DNA from 3 places in the Affinirhizobium gouqiense genome. Region 2 is predicted to be linked to each of the others. Evidence: predicted binding sites of a transcription regulator. Region 2 holds the regulator's gene; each other region holds the start of a gene.
The links. The regulator PhoB, encoded in region 2, activates phosphate uptake and scavenging genes when phosphate is short. The targets are predictions, from matches to a motif close to TGTCATNNANCTGTCAT.

Region 1 (3,842 bases), 1.8 Mb from region 2:
CATGGCGACGTCGCGCCAGACGATCGAACGGCCGGTGGATGCCGCCGCCTCGCTGACGGCGCCAAGCGTCGTCGCCGCCGCCGCCCAGCCGGCTCTGCCGGATGCTGTCACCGGGCCCTTCGCCGCAATCCCGACCCCGCGCCCACGCATCGAGACGGCCGGCCCCTCCTCGATGGTCGCCTATGCGGCGCAGCGCCAATCCGGCAGCGGCATGGCGGGCGATTTTTTCCCGCCGGCACCTGGCGCCCCGCTGCCGCAGACGGCCGATGCGAGCCCGACGGCGCTCAGCAAGCTCATTCATCGCTATGCCGGCCTCTACGGCGTTCCGGAATCGCTGGTCCATCGCGTCGTGCACCGCGAGAGCAAGTACAATCCCAAGGCCTATAACAAGCAGGGCTTCTGGGGTCTCATGCAGATCAAGTTCGCCACCGCCAAATCCATGGGCTATGACGGCGACCCCTCCGGCCTTCTCGATGCCGAAACCAATCTGAAATATGCCATCAAATATCTGCGTGGCGCCTGGCTTGTGGCCGATAACGATCCCGACCACGCAATCCGTCTCTATGCCCGCGGCTATTATTACGATGCCAAGCGCAAGAACATGCTGAACGTGCTTCAGTAAGCCGGCCGGAACCACAGCTCCCCGATCCGCTCTGCGCCCGCACCTCCGGGTCCTGCAGCCGCAAGACCCACAGGCAGATCAGGCCGGCAGAAGCGGCCTCTGCAGCCTCTTGCGCGCGGCGTGCGCCTTGGTTTCCGCGCGCTCCTCAATATTCGGCGTTCAGCCGGCCGGGCCAGACGGCAGCGATCGCTTGCCGCCGTGTCTCCCCGTCAGCACGTCATCAGCCTCCATTGGCCGGCATTGCTCCAGCCGGCGCTCCTTCAGCCGGCAGTGCCTCAGCCGGATCTCCCTCAGCCCGCGCTCCTTCAGCCGGTAGAGCCGCCAGAACGGCTTCCGCCAGTCCATTGCCCTGCCAGCCAAGCGAGGAAGGGGTCAGCCCGAGCCTCACCACCACCAGGCGGCGCGAGGGAACGACCGTAATGGTCTGCCCGTCGTGGCCCTGCAGCACGAAGCCATCGGCCGGCATCGCGCTGCCCGGGCCGCGCCGGGGGATCCAGGTCTGCAGATGCGAATAGCGGCGGCCGGACGCGGCCGTCGGCTCCGCCATGGCCTTTACGAAGCCCGGCGGCAACAGGCGTTGCCCGTTCCAGATGCCATCCTGCGCCAGAAAGAGCCCGAACCGCGCCCAGTCGCGCGCCGTCGCATAGAGGTAGGAGCCGCCAACGAAAGTGCCCGAGGCATCGGCCTCCAGAATGGCACTGGTCATCTCCAGCGGACCGAACAGCGCCGCCTGCGGAAAGGCGAGCGCAGCGCGGCGGTCCCCAATGCGGTTCATCCAGATGCGCGACAGGAGAACGGCCGTTCCGGTGGAATAATCGAAGGCGGTGCCGGGCGGTGCCGCAAGCGGTTGGCGCGCGGCAAACCCCGCCATGTCCGGCTCCAGAAACAGCATGCGCGTCACATCGGCCACCGTGCCGTAATTCTCGTTGAAGGCGAGCCCGCTCTGCATGGCCATCAGATCCGCAAGCGTGATGGCGGCGCGTGCGTCACCGGCCCATTGCGGCAGCAGGGCGCGGTCGGTCAGCGCCATCTTGCCCTGCGCGATCATCCGTCCGATCAGCGCGGCATTCACTGTCTTGGTCATCGACCAGCCGAGCAGTGGGACGGATGCGTCAAACCCCTCCCCATAGCGCTCCGCCAGGATGCGGCCGTCGTGAACGATCAGCGCCGCGCGCAGATCCGGCCCGACAAGCCCATCCTGCGCCAACAGGGCAGCCATGCCCGGATCGGCCTGCACCGCCTGCCCTTCCGGCCAGGCAAGATCGGCGCGCGGCGCGGGAGCCGCGGCGGCATCGGCCACCGGACGCGGCGCGTCTGCAATGACCGTCTCGCCCTCCGGCAGCACGGCGCAACCGAGGCCAGGGCGAAAGACCGCAGTTGCCGTCGGCCTCAGGCTGCCCCAGAGCCCGGCGGTGACGCGCCCCTCCTGCCGGTCGACCGAGACAGTCATCAGCTGCAGAAACGGATTTCCGGGCGCCTGCACATCGAGGCGCAGCACGGCAGCGGCATCGCGCCCGGCGATGAAGACGTTGGAGCAGACGATCTTCGCCGCATAGCCGCTGCCAACCCGCAATATGGCGGGCGGTGCAAACGAAATCACGCCGATCGCGACAAGGACAAGGCAGACAAGCAATAAGAAGAAATATTTGGCTATTCGCTGCAATAGACGCATGGACCGCTCCGGCCGAGACAAGGATCAAGTTCATCGAAGCAGGTTTCGCCCGGCGAGGAAAGCATCCTCACCGTTGCAGCCTCGCAATCCCACAGGTCCGCGTCATTAAACTGCAACACGCCGAGATTAGAGCCTTCCGAAACTCGTCACGAGGTGGGGAAGCGGTCATGGCGGATATTGCACCGGAAGCCAGTTTTCTGAAGAACGGAAAACTGAAAACGGCCCTCTTGCAGCACAAGGCTCTGTCCCGGAGCGGATTGTCGGAACGGCTCTTCGGCCTCCTGTTTTCGGGCCTGGTCTATCCGCAGATCTGGGAGGATCCCGATGTCGACATGGCCGGCATGGAACTGGCGGAGGGCCACAGGATCGTGACGATCGGCTCCGGCGGCTGCAACATGCTCGCTTATCTGTCGCGCCACCCGGCCGCGATCGACGTCGTTGACCTCAACCCGCACCATATCGCGCTGAACCGCCTGAAGCTTGCCGCCTTCGCAAATCTGCCCGCCCATGCGGATGTGGTGCGCATGCTGGGAGCGCAGGGCGGCACCGGAGCGGGCAACGGCCAGGCCTTCGACCGGTTCATCGCGCCGCAGCTCGACAGCGCCACCCGCGCCTACTGGAGCAGGCGCGGCCTGAGCGGGCGCCGCCGCATCGCGGTCTTCGATCGCAATATCTACCGCACCGGCCTGTTGGGCCGCTTCATTCTCGCCGGCCATATCCTGGCCCGCCTGCACGGGGTCGATCTGACGGAGATCGCGCATGCACGCTCGCTTCGCGACCAGCGGCAGTTTTTCGACGATCGGGTTGCGCCGCTGTTCGACAAGCCCTTCATCCGCTGGATGACGGGCAAGAAGAGCTCGTTATTCGGGCTTGGCATTCCGCCGCAGCAATATGATGAACTGGCGAGTCTCGCACCGGAAGGCGCCATCGCTCCGGTCTTGCGCCAGCGCCTGGAAAAGCTGGCCTGCCATTTCCCGCTGCGCGACAATTATTTCGCATGGCAGGCCTTTGTTCGCCGCTATCCCAGGCCGCATGAGGGCGCGCTGCCCACCTATCTCAAGCCGGAGCACTATCGCAGCATTCGCGACAATGCCGCCCGCGTCACCGTGCATCACGCCACCTTCACCGAACGTCTGGCGCAGAAGGCGGCAGGCTCGGTCGATCGCTTCGTGCTGCTCGACGCGCAGGACTGGATGAACGACGACCAGCTGAATGCGCTCTGGGCGGAGATGACCCGCACGGCCGGCGGCGCGGCGCGCGTGATCTTCCGCACGGCGGCAGAGCGCAGCATTATCGAGGGGCGGATCTCGCCGGCGATCCGCGACCAGTGGACCTATCTGGCAGACCGTTCCGCGGAGCTGAACCTGCAGGACCGCTCTGCCATTTACGGCGGCTTCCACATCTACGTGAAGAAGGCCTGAGGCCGTGGCAAATGATCGTCACGCCATGGATGCCGATCATGCGGCCCGGATGGACCGGATGTATCGCTATCAGCGGCATATCTATGACCTGACCCGCAAATATTACCTTCTCGGTCGCGACCGCGCG
Region 2 (3,842 bases):
GTCTGGTCTGAGAGGCGAGGCATCCGGCTCCGGGCGATGTCCGGCCAAATGCTGATGTCCTGCGGACGGTGGTCCGCAAGACCCCTGACGGCCGGCCCCGGGCAGTGCGATCGGCTGCCAGGACCTGGCGGAGGGGATGAAAGGCGCATTGCATGCTCGCGCCGGAAGCATGAGCGCGCATTTGATATTCCGGAAATGCCGCCGCTTCGCGATGAGAGGCCGAGCCCCCACCACGGCGCAGGTATCTGGATGCGACAGCATCCCGGGCACGCAATCTCCATCCCTGATCTTTTGCTTACACGAAGCGCGATCATGCCTTAGTCGAGCATTCGCATTTTCAGCAATCACAGGTCCAGCAACCACATATCGAGCATCCGAGCTGAGATCCGACAGAAGCGGACCTATGAGGCTCGGTCGTGCAGGGCTCGGTCATGCAGAACCAGTCACGCAGGCTTGGTGGGGTTGGCCCGGTCATGCAGGCTTTGTCAGGCAGGCTTGCTCATGCAGGCCCAGTCACGCAGGCTTAGCCAGGTTGACTTGGTGAGGTAGGCCCGGCCAAGTCGATCAGAGAGGCCAGGTCATTGCAGATCCCGCCTGTGACAGCCGTTTGCCCATGATCCCGACATGAAAGCCGCTAATGGCCGCGACGGATCACCGCGCCGACACCGGTGACGACCGTGACGACCGTGACGACGCCATTGGCCGATCGGCAGGGCACTGTCATCCTCTCTGCCCTTCACCGCCGCGATCCCAACCGGATCGAGAGCCGGCTCAGGCTTCCATGGAATAGCCTGCGCCGCGCACGGTGCGGATGACATCCTGCATATTGGAGAAGTTGAGCGCCTTGCGCAGACGTCCGACATGCACATCGACCGTGCGTTCGTCCACGTAGATATCGTGGCCCCAGACTCCGTCCAGCAGTTGCGACCGGGAAAACACCCGGCCTGGCGAGGCCATCAGGAATTCCAGAAGCCGGAATTCGGTCGGCCCCAGGCGCACTTCGCGGCTCTTGCGATGCACACGATGCGTTTCGCGATCAAGCTCGATATCGCCGCAACGCAGGACGGAGGAGAGCACTTCCGGGCGCGCCCGGCGCAGCATGGCCTTCACCCGCGCCATCAGCTCCGGCGTCGAGAAAGGCTTAACCACGTAATCATCGGCGCCGGTCGCCAAGCCTCGCACCCGCTCGCTCTCTTCGCCGCGCGCCGTCAGCATGATGATCGGCAGGCGCTCCGTTTCCGGACGCATCCGGAGCCGGCGGCACAGCTCGATGCCGGAGACGCCCGGCAGCATCCAGTCCAGGATCAGAAGATCCGGCAGGCGCTCCTGAAGCCGGATTTCCGCTTCATCACCCCGCAGGATCGTCTCCACCTCATAACCTTCGGCCTCAAGGTTGTAACGCAGGAGCACGCTCAGCGCTTCCTCATCCTCAACAACCGCAATCTTCGGCAGCATGTCTTACACATCCTTCACATTGGCAGCCGATCGCAGCCTTATTCGGCAACGGCACCCAGCATGTTCGACGTGTCATCCTTCGGGCGCTCGCCCTCCGGCGCCGCACCGGTGGCGATGTAATAAATGGTCTCGGCAATGTTCGTGGCATGGTCGCCGATGCGCTCTATGTTCTTGGCGCAGAACAGGAGATGCGTGCAGGTGGTGATGTTGCGGGGATCTTCCATCATATAGGTCAGGAGTTCGCGGAACAGCGAGGTGTACATCGCATCGATTTCCTCGTCGCGCTGGCGGATCGCCTCGGCCTTCTCCACCGAACGGCTGGAAAAGACGTCCAGCACTTCCTTCAGCTGTACCAGCGCCAGATCCGAGAGATGCTCCAGCCCCCGCGCCAGCTTGCGCGGCACGCCCGTGCCCTGAACTGCAATCACCCGCTTGGCAGTGTTCTTGCCCAGATCACCGACCCGCTCCAGATCCGAAGCAATGCGCAGGATGCCGACGATCTCGCGCAGATCGCCCGCCATGGGCTGGCGGCGGGCGATCGTCACGATCGACTTTTCCTGGATCTCGCGCTCGGCATGATCGAGAATCACATCGTCCGAGATCACCTTCTGAGCCAGGGCGCTGTCAGAATTCACCAGCGCACGCACCGCATCGGAGCACATCTGCTCCGCAAGCCCGCCCATTTCCGATATGCGGCGGTTCAGATATTTCAGGTCCTCGTCAAAGGCCGAGAGGATATGGGTGGGGGACATGATGCTTCCTCGGGAATAGAGTTGATCGGCAGGCTTCAGGCGAAGCGAAAGGCCTCAGCCGAAACGGCCCATGATGTAATCCTGTGTGCGCTGATCGTCTGGATTGGTGAACATCTTGTCGGTGTCGTTCTCCTCGACCAGCAGGCCCAGATGGAACATGGCGGTGCGCTGGGAGACGCGCGCCGCCTGCTGCATGGAATGGGTGACGATCACGATGGTGAAATTCGTCCGCAACTCGTGGATCAGCTCCTCCACCTTGGCCGTGGCGATCGGATCGAGAGCCGAGCAAGGCTCGTCCATCAGGATGATTTCCGGCGATACGGCAACCGCGCGGGCAATGCACAGACGCTGCTGCTGGCCGCCGGACAGACCGGTGCCCGATTCATGCAGGCGATCCTTCACTTCATTCCAAAGCCCCGCCTTCTGCAGGGAGGATGCGACGATCTCGTCGAGGTCTGACTTCTTGCGCGCAAGGCCATGAATGCGCGGGCCATAGGCCACGTTCTCATAGATGGATTTCGGAAACGGATTGGGCTTCTGGAAGACCATGCCGACCTTCGCCCGCAGCTGCACCGGATCCACCTTGGGATCATAGATGTTCTCGCCGTCGATGAGGATATTGCCTTCCACCCGGCAGCTGTCGATCGTGTCGTTCATCCGGTTGATGCAGCGCAGGAAGGTCGACTTGCCGCAACCCGACGGACCGATGAAGGCCGTGACCGAGCGCGGCCGGATTTCGATATTCACATCGCGGATCGCTTGCTTCTCGCCATAAAAGACCTGGACGTTGCGCGCGGAAATCTTGGAGTCGATCATGACTGCTGCCTTCGTAGTCGTCGTATTCATCGTTGATATATTGTTCATCATCAGGAATTCTCCCTCTACCAACGACGCTCGTAGCGGCGACGCAAGATGATTGCGGACAAATTCATCAAAATCAGGAAGACCAGCAAGACGATGATGGCACCGGAGGCACGTTCGATGAAGGCCGGGTCGCCACGCTGGGTCCAGTTATAGACCTGGACCGGCAAAGCCGAGGCCGGGTCGAAGAAGCCTTCCGGCGGTCCGGCCGGATAATCGCGGACAAAGGCCACCATGCCGATCAGCAGCAGCGGCGCTGTCTCTCCCAGCGCCCGGGCGAGACCGATGATCGTGCCGGTCAGGATGCCGGGCATGGCCAGCGGCAGGACGTGATGGAAGATCGCCTGCATCTTGGAGGCGCCGACGCCCAGCGCCGCATCGCGGATCGACGGCGGCACGGATTTGAACGCCGCGCGCGTGGCGATGATGATGGTCGGCAGGGTCATCAGCGTCAGCACCAGACCGCCGACGATCGGCGCCGATTGCGGCAGGCCGGCGAAATTGATGAAGGCGGCCAGGCCCAGAATGCCGAACACCACGGAGGGAACGGCCGCCAGATTGGCGATATTGACCTCGATAATATCCGTCAGGCGGTTCTGCGGCGCAAATTCCTCCAGATAGATGGAGGTCGCGACCCCGAGCGGCAGCGACAGGACCAGGACGATCAGCATCATGTAGATCGAGCCGACAATGGCGACGCCGAGGCCGGCGGCTTCCGGACGCGTATCGGAGGCATCCGCCGCGGTGAAGAAGCCCCAGTTGAAGTGATTGGTC
Region 3 (3,842 bases), on a different replicon from region 2:
ATCATCGTCATGGTCCTCGGCTCCATCTTCTTCGGCGTTGCGACCCCGACCGAAGCGGCCGCCGTCGGCGTGCTCGGCGCCGCGCTCGCGGCCTTCCTGCGCGGCAATCTCAATCTCGACATGGTGCAGGATTGCGCGATCGGCACCCTGAAGACCACCGGCATGATCCTGTGGATCACGCTTGGTGCCAAGGCCTATGTCGCTATTTTCACGGGGCTTGGCGGTGCCGACACGCTCTTCCAGCTTCTCGAAGGACTGGACGCCAACCGCTACGTCGTCCTTGCTTTGATGATGCTGATCCTGATCTTCCTCGGCACCGTGCTGGATGAGATCGGCATCATCCTGCTGACCGTGCCGGTCTTCCTGCCGGTCATCCAGTTCTACGGCTTCGACCACATCTGGTTCGGCGTGCTCTTCGCCCTGACGATCCAGATGGGCTATATCAGCCCGCCTTTCGGCTATACGCTGTTCTACATCAAAGGGACCCTCCCGAAGAATATCAGCATGGCCACGGTCTATCGCGGCATCCTGCCCTTCTTCTTCCTGCAGGTGACCGGGCTGCTGATCTGCGTTGCCTTTCCCGATCTGGTGACCTGGCTTCCGAGCCTGATGCGGTGAACCGGATGCAGAAGCAAAGCGTGACGATCGTCGAAGTTGGCCCGCGCGACGGACTGCAGAACGAAGCGCGGTTCGTGCCGACCGAGGCCAAGATCGCCCTGATCGACCGGCTGAGCGCATGCGGCTTTCGCCGGATCGAGGCCACCAGCTTCGTGTCGCCGCGCTGGGTGCCGCAAATGGCGGATGCAGCGGACGTTCTTTCCCGCATCAAGCGCAATCCGGGCGTTACCTATTCGGTGCTGACGCCCAATCTCAAAGGTTTCGACGCTGCCGTCAGGGCCCGCGCCGACGAGGTGGCGATCTTCGCCTCCGCATCAGAAAGCTTCAGTCAGAAGAACATCAATTGCAGCATTGCCGAAAGCCTGGGGCGCTTCCGGCCGCTGGCGCAGGCGGCAAATCTCGCCGGCCTTCCCGTGCGCGGCTATGTATCCTGCATTGTCGAATGTCCTTATGAAGGTGCGATCTCTCCCGGTGCCGTTGCAAGGGTCACACAAGCGCTCTTCGCGCTGGGCTGCCATGAAGTCAGTCTCGGCGACACCGTGGGCCAGGGCCGGCCGGACACCATTGCCGCCATGCTGGATGCGGTTCTCGATATCGCCCCGGCTGCACGGCTGGCAGGCCACTATCACGATACCAATGGATGCGCGCCGCAAAGTATCGAAGTCAGCCTGGAAAAAGGCCTGCGCATTTTCGACAGCGCTGTTGCCGGTCTCGGCGGATGCCCCTATGCGCCGGGCGCGAAAGGCAATGTGGATAGCGAACTGGTTGCCGGGCTTGTGGAGAGACTGGGCTATCCAACAGGGCTGAAACTCGACGAACTGGCTGCAGCCGCGCGCTTTGCCGAAGATCTCGTCCGCGTGCCGGCGGAGCCGCATTAAGGGGTCTAGACTGCGGGACGCGAAGTCCGAGGACGCAGTTTTTAAGGGATCGGCATGCGCCCTTGCCCGCCTGCACCGGCGGGAAGCCTCGTCGTCGCCTGCCACGCAAACGTCATGAATATGCGAAAATAACGTGTTTTCAGATATTTAACGATTTTATATTTTCTACATAAAAGCGACATGCAGGCTTTACACTAGGCCTCTAGGCATTGCTCCGGCGTCGATGATCATGACGAAGGAATGGCAATGCACCTGAAACTGAACAGTCTGACCCGCAGGTTCGGCACGAATGCTGCGGTGGACTGCGTGACGCTGGACATTCCCGCCGGGCAGATGGTCGGCATTATCGGCCGCTCCGGCGCCGGCAAATCCACCCTCCTTCGCATGCTGAACCGCCTGGTCGATTGCAGTGCAGGCAGTATTCACTTCGGCACGCAGGAGATCTCCTCCCTGCGAGGCCAGGCCCTGCGCGACTGGCAGCGCGACTGCGCCATGATCTTCCAGCAATTCAACCTCGTGCCGCGGCTCGACGTCTTGACCAATGTGCTTCTGGGCCGGCTGAACCATCGGTCCACCCTGCTCAGCATCCTCAACATCTTCAGCCGCGAGGAGCGCCTGATGGCGATCGCCGCGCTGGAGCGGCTCGGCATAGAGCAAACCGCGCTGCAGGCGGCCGGTACGCTCTCCGGTGGACAGCAGCAGCGCGTGGCGATTGCACGGGCCTTGATGCAGTCACCCAAAATGGTGCTGGCCGATGAGCCTATCGCCTCCTTGGACCCGCTGAACGCGAAGATCGTGATGGATGCGCTGCGCAATATCAACGAACAGGAGGGGATCACGGTCATCACCAACCTCCATACTCTGGATACGGCTCGCAACTACTGCGAGCGGATCATCGGCATGGCGCAGGGGCGTGTGGTTTTCGATGGCCCGCCCGGTGCGCTGACGCCCGGCGCGGTGCAGGAGATCTATGGTTCCGACCGTGACGGTGCCGGCATAGACGAGACGATGACTTCCACCAGCATTACCATGTCCAACGTACCCCAAGCGGTGCTTCCACTATCTGCGAAATCGCGTCCCCTCAATACAGCCGAGGCGTGAGCCGCACTGATCGCCAGCCCGGCGTCAAGGGTTGAATTAATGCCACTCCATTGCTCTGACAGGAGAAACTCATGCTGAAGAAGACCCTTCTTGCCGCCGTTGCGCTTGTTTCGCTCGCCGGTATTGCCGCTGCACAGGACGCGAAGGAATTCCGCATCGGAATCCTGGGCGGGGAGAATGAAGCCGACCGCCTGCGCAACTTCGCCTGCCTTCAGGATCACCTGAAGAAGGAACTCGGCTTTGAAAAAGTGTCGATGTTTCCGGCCGCCGATTATGACGGCGTGATCCAGGGCCTGCTGGGCGGCACACTGGATTATGCCGAGCTCGGCGCCTCCGGCTATGCCAAAGCCTATCTCGCCGATCCGAAGGCTGTCGAGCCGATCCTGACCACGGTGCAGACGGACGGCTCCATGGGCTATCACTCGATCATGGTGGCGCGCAAGGATTCCGGCATCAAGTCGCTGGCCGACATGAAGGGCAAGAAGCTCGGCTTTGCCGATCCCGACTCGACCTCCGGCTACCTCATCCCCACCGTCACCCTGCCCGAAGCCATCGGCGCGCCGGTCAAGGGCTATTTCGGCTCCACCGGCTTCGGCGGCGGACATGAGAACCTGGTCCTCGAAGTCCTGAAAGGCACATTCGACGCCGGCACCACTTTCGGATCGGGCGTCGGCGTGTTCAAGGACGGCTATACCTCGGGCAATCTGCGCAAGATGGTCGACAAGGGTATCCTCAACATGGATGACCTCGTCGAACTCTGGAAGTCGCCGCTGATCCCGAACGGTCCGATTGTCGTGCGGACCTCGCTCAACGAGGACCTCAAGACAAAGTTCAAGACCTTCATGATGAACCTGCCGAAGGAAGATCCGGCCTGCTTCTCGGCGATCGAAGGTGGCGACTTCAAGGGCTTTGCCGAAGTCAATGTCGACTTCTACAAGCCGATCATCGACGCCCGCAAGGCCACGATCGGCGGCTGACGCCGCAGGACGACGCCAAGCCGGAAGGCTGCGTAATGATCCGGTCCGCAGGAGCACATCTTGCCCGTCAGGGTGAGACCGGCGGACCGGTTAGCGCATCCTGTCACCTTAAGCCTCGCGACGGGCTCGGGTGCATGCTTGCGAGTCCCAGCCAACCCCATGAACTGGCCAACCTCATAGAATGGCCAGCCTCATGAACTGGCGAGCCTCATGAAAACGCCTTGAAACGCCGTGCCGGACATCAGAATGACAGCGATCCGCTCTTCCC

Region 1: QTJ18_RS15450 (BtaA family protein) is a predicted target of PhoB. The motif match lies at 2,395-2,411, and genes of this name have one in related genera.
Region 3: phnC (phosphonate ABC transporter ATP-binding protein) is a predicted target of PhoB. The motif match lies at 1,726-1,742, and genes of this name have one in related genera.

Annotation. Positions count from the first base shown of each region.
Region 1 covers NZ_CP129382.1:1,457,845-1,461,686, forward strand. Annotated here, with positions in the region: gene QTJ18_RS15440 (transglycosylase SLT domain-containing protein) at 1-622, shown strand, start outside; gene QTJ18_RS15445 (serine hydrolase domain-containing protein) at 843-2,294, opposite strand; gene QTJ18_RS15450 (BtaA family protein) at 2,462-3,715, shown strand; gene QTJ18_RS15455 (class I SAM-dependent methyltransferase) at 3,741-3,842, shown strand, end outside.
Region 2 covers NZ_CP129382.1:3,310,414-3,314,255, reverse strand. Annotated here, with positions in the region: gene phoB (phosphate regulon transcriptional regulator PhoB) at 772-1,455, opposite strand; gene phoU (phosphate signaling complex protein PhoU) at 1,494-2,207, opposite strand; gene pstB (phosphate ABC transporter ATP-binding protein PstB) at 2,262-3,053, opposite strand; gene pstA (phosphate ABC transporter permease PstA) at 3,089-3,842, opposite strand, start outside.
Region 3 covers NZ_CP129381.1:1,466,608-1,470,449, reverse strand. Annotated here, with positions in the region: gene QTJ18_RS07930 (TRAP transporter large permease) at 1-618, shown strand, start outside; gene QTJ18_RS07925 (hydroxymethylglutaryl-CoA lyase) at 624-1,496, shown strand; gene phnC (phosphonate ABC transporter ATP-binding protein) at 1,743-2,597, shown strand; gene phnD (phosphonate ABC transporter substrate-binding protein) at 2,669-3,574, shown strand; gene phnE (phosphonate ABC transporter, permease protein PhnE) at 3,821-3,842, shown strand, end outside.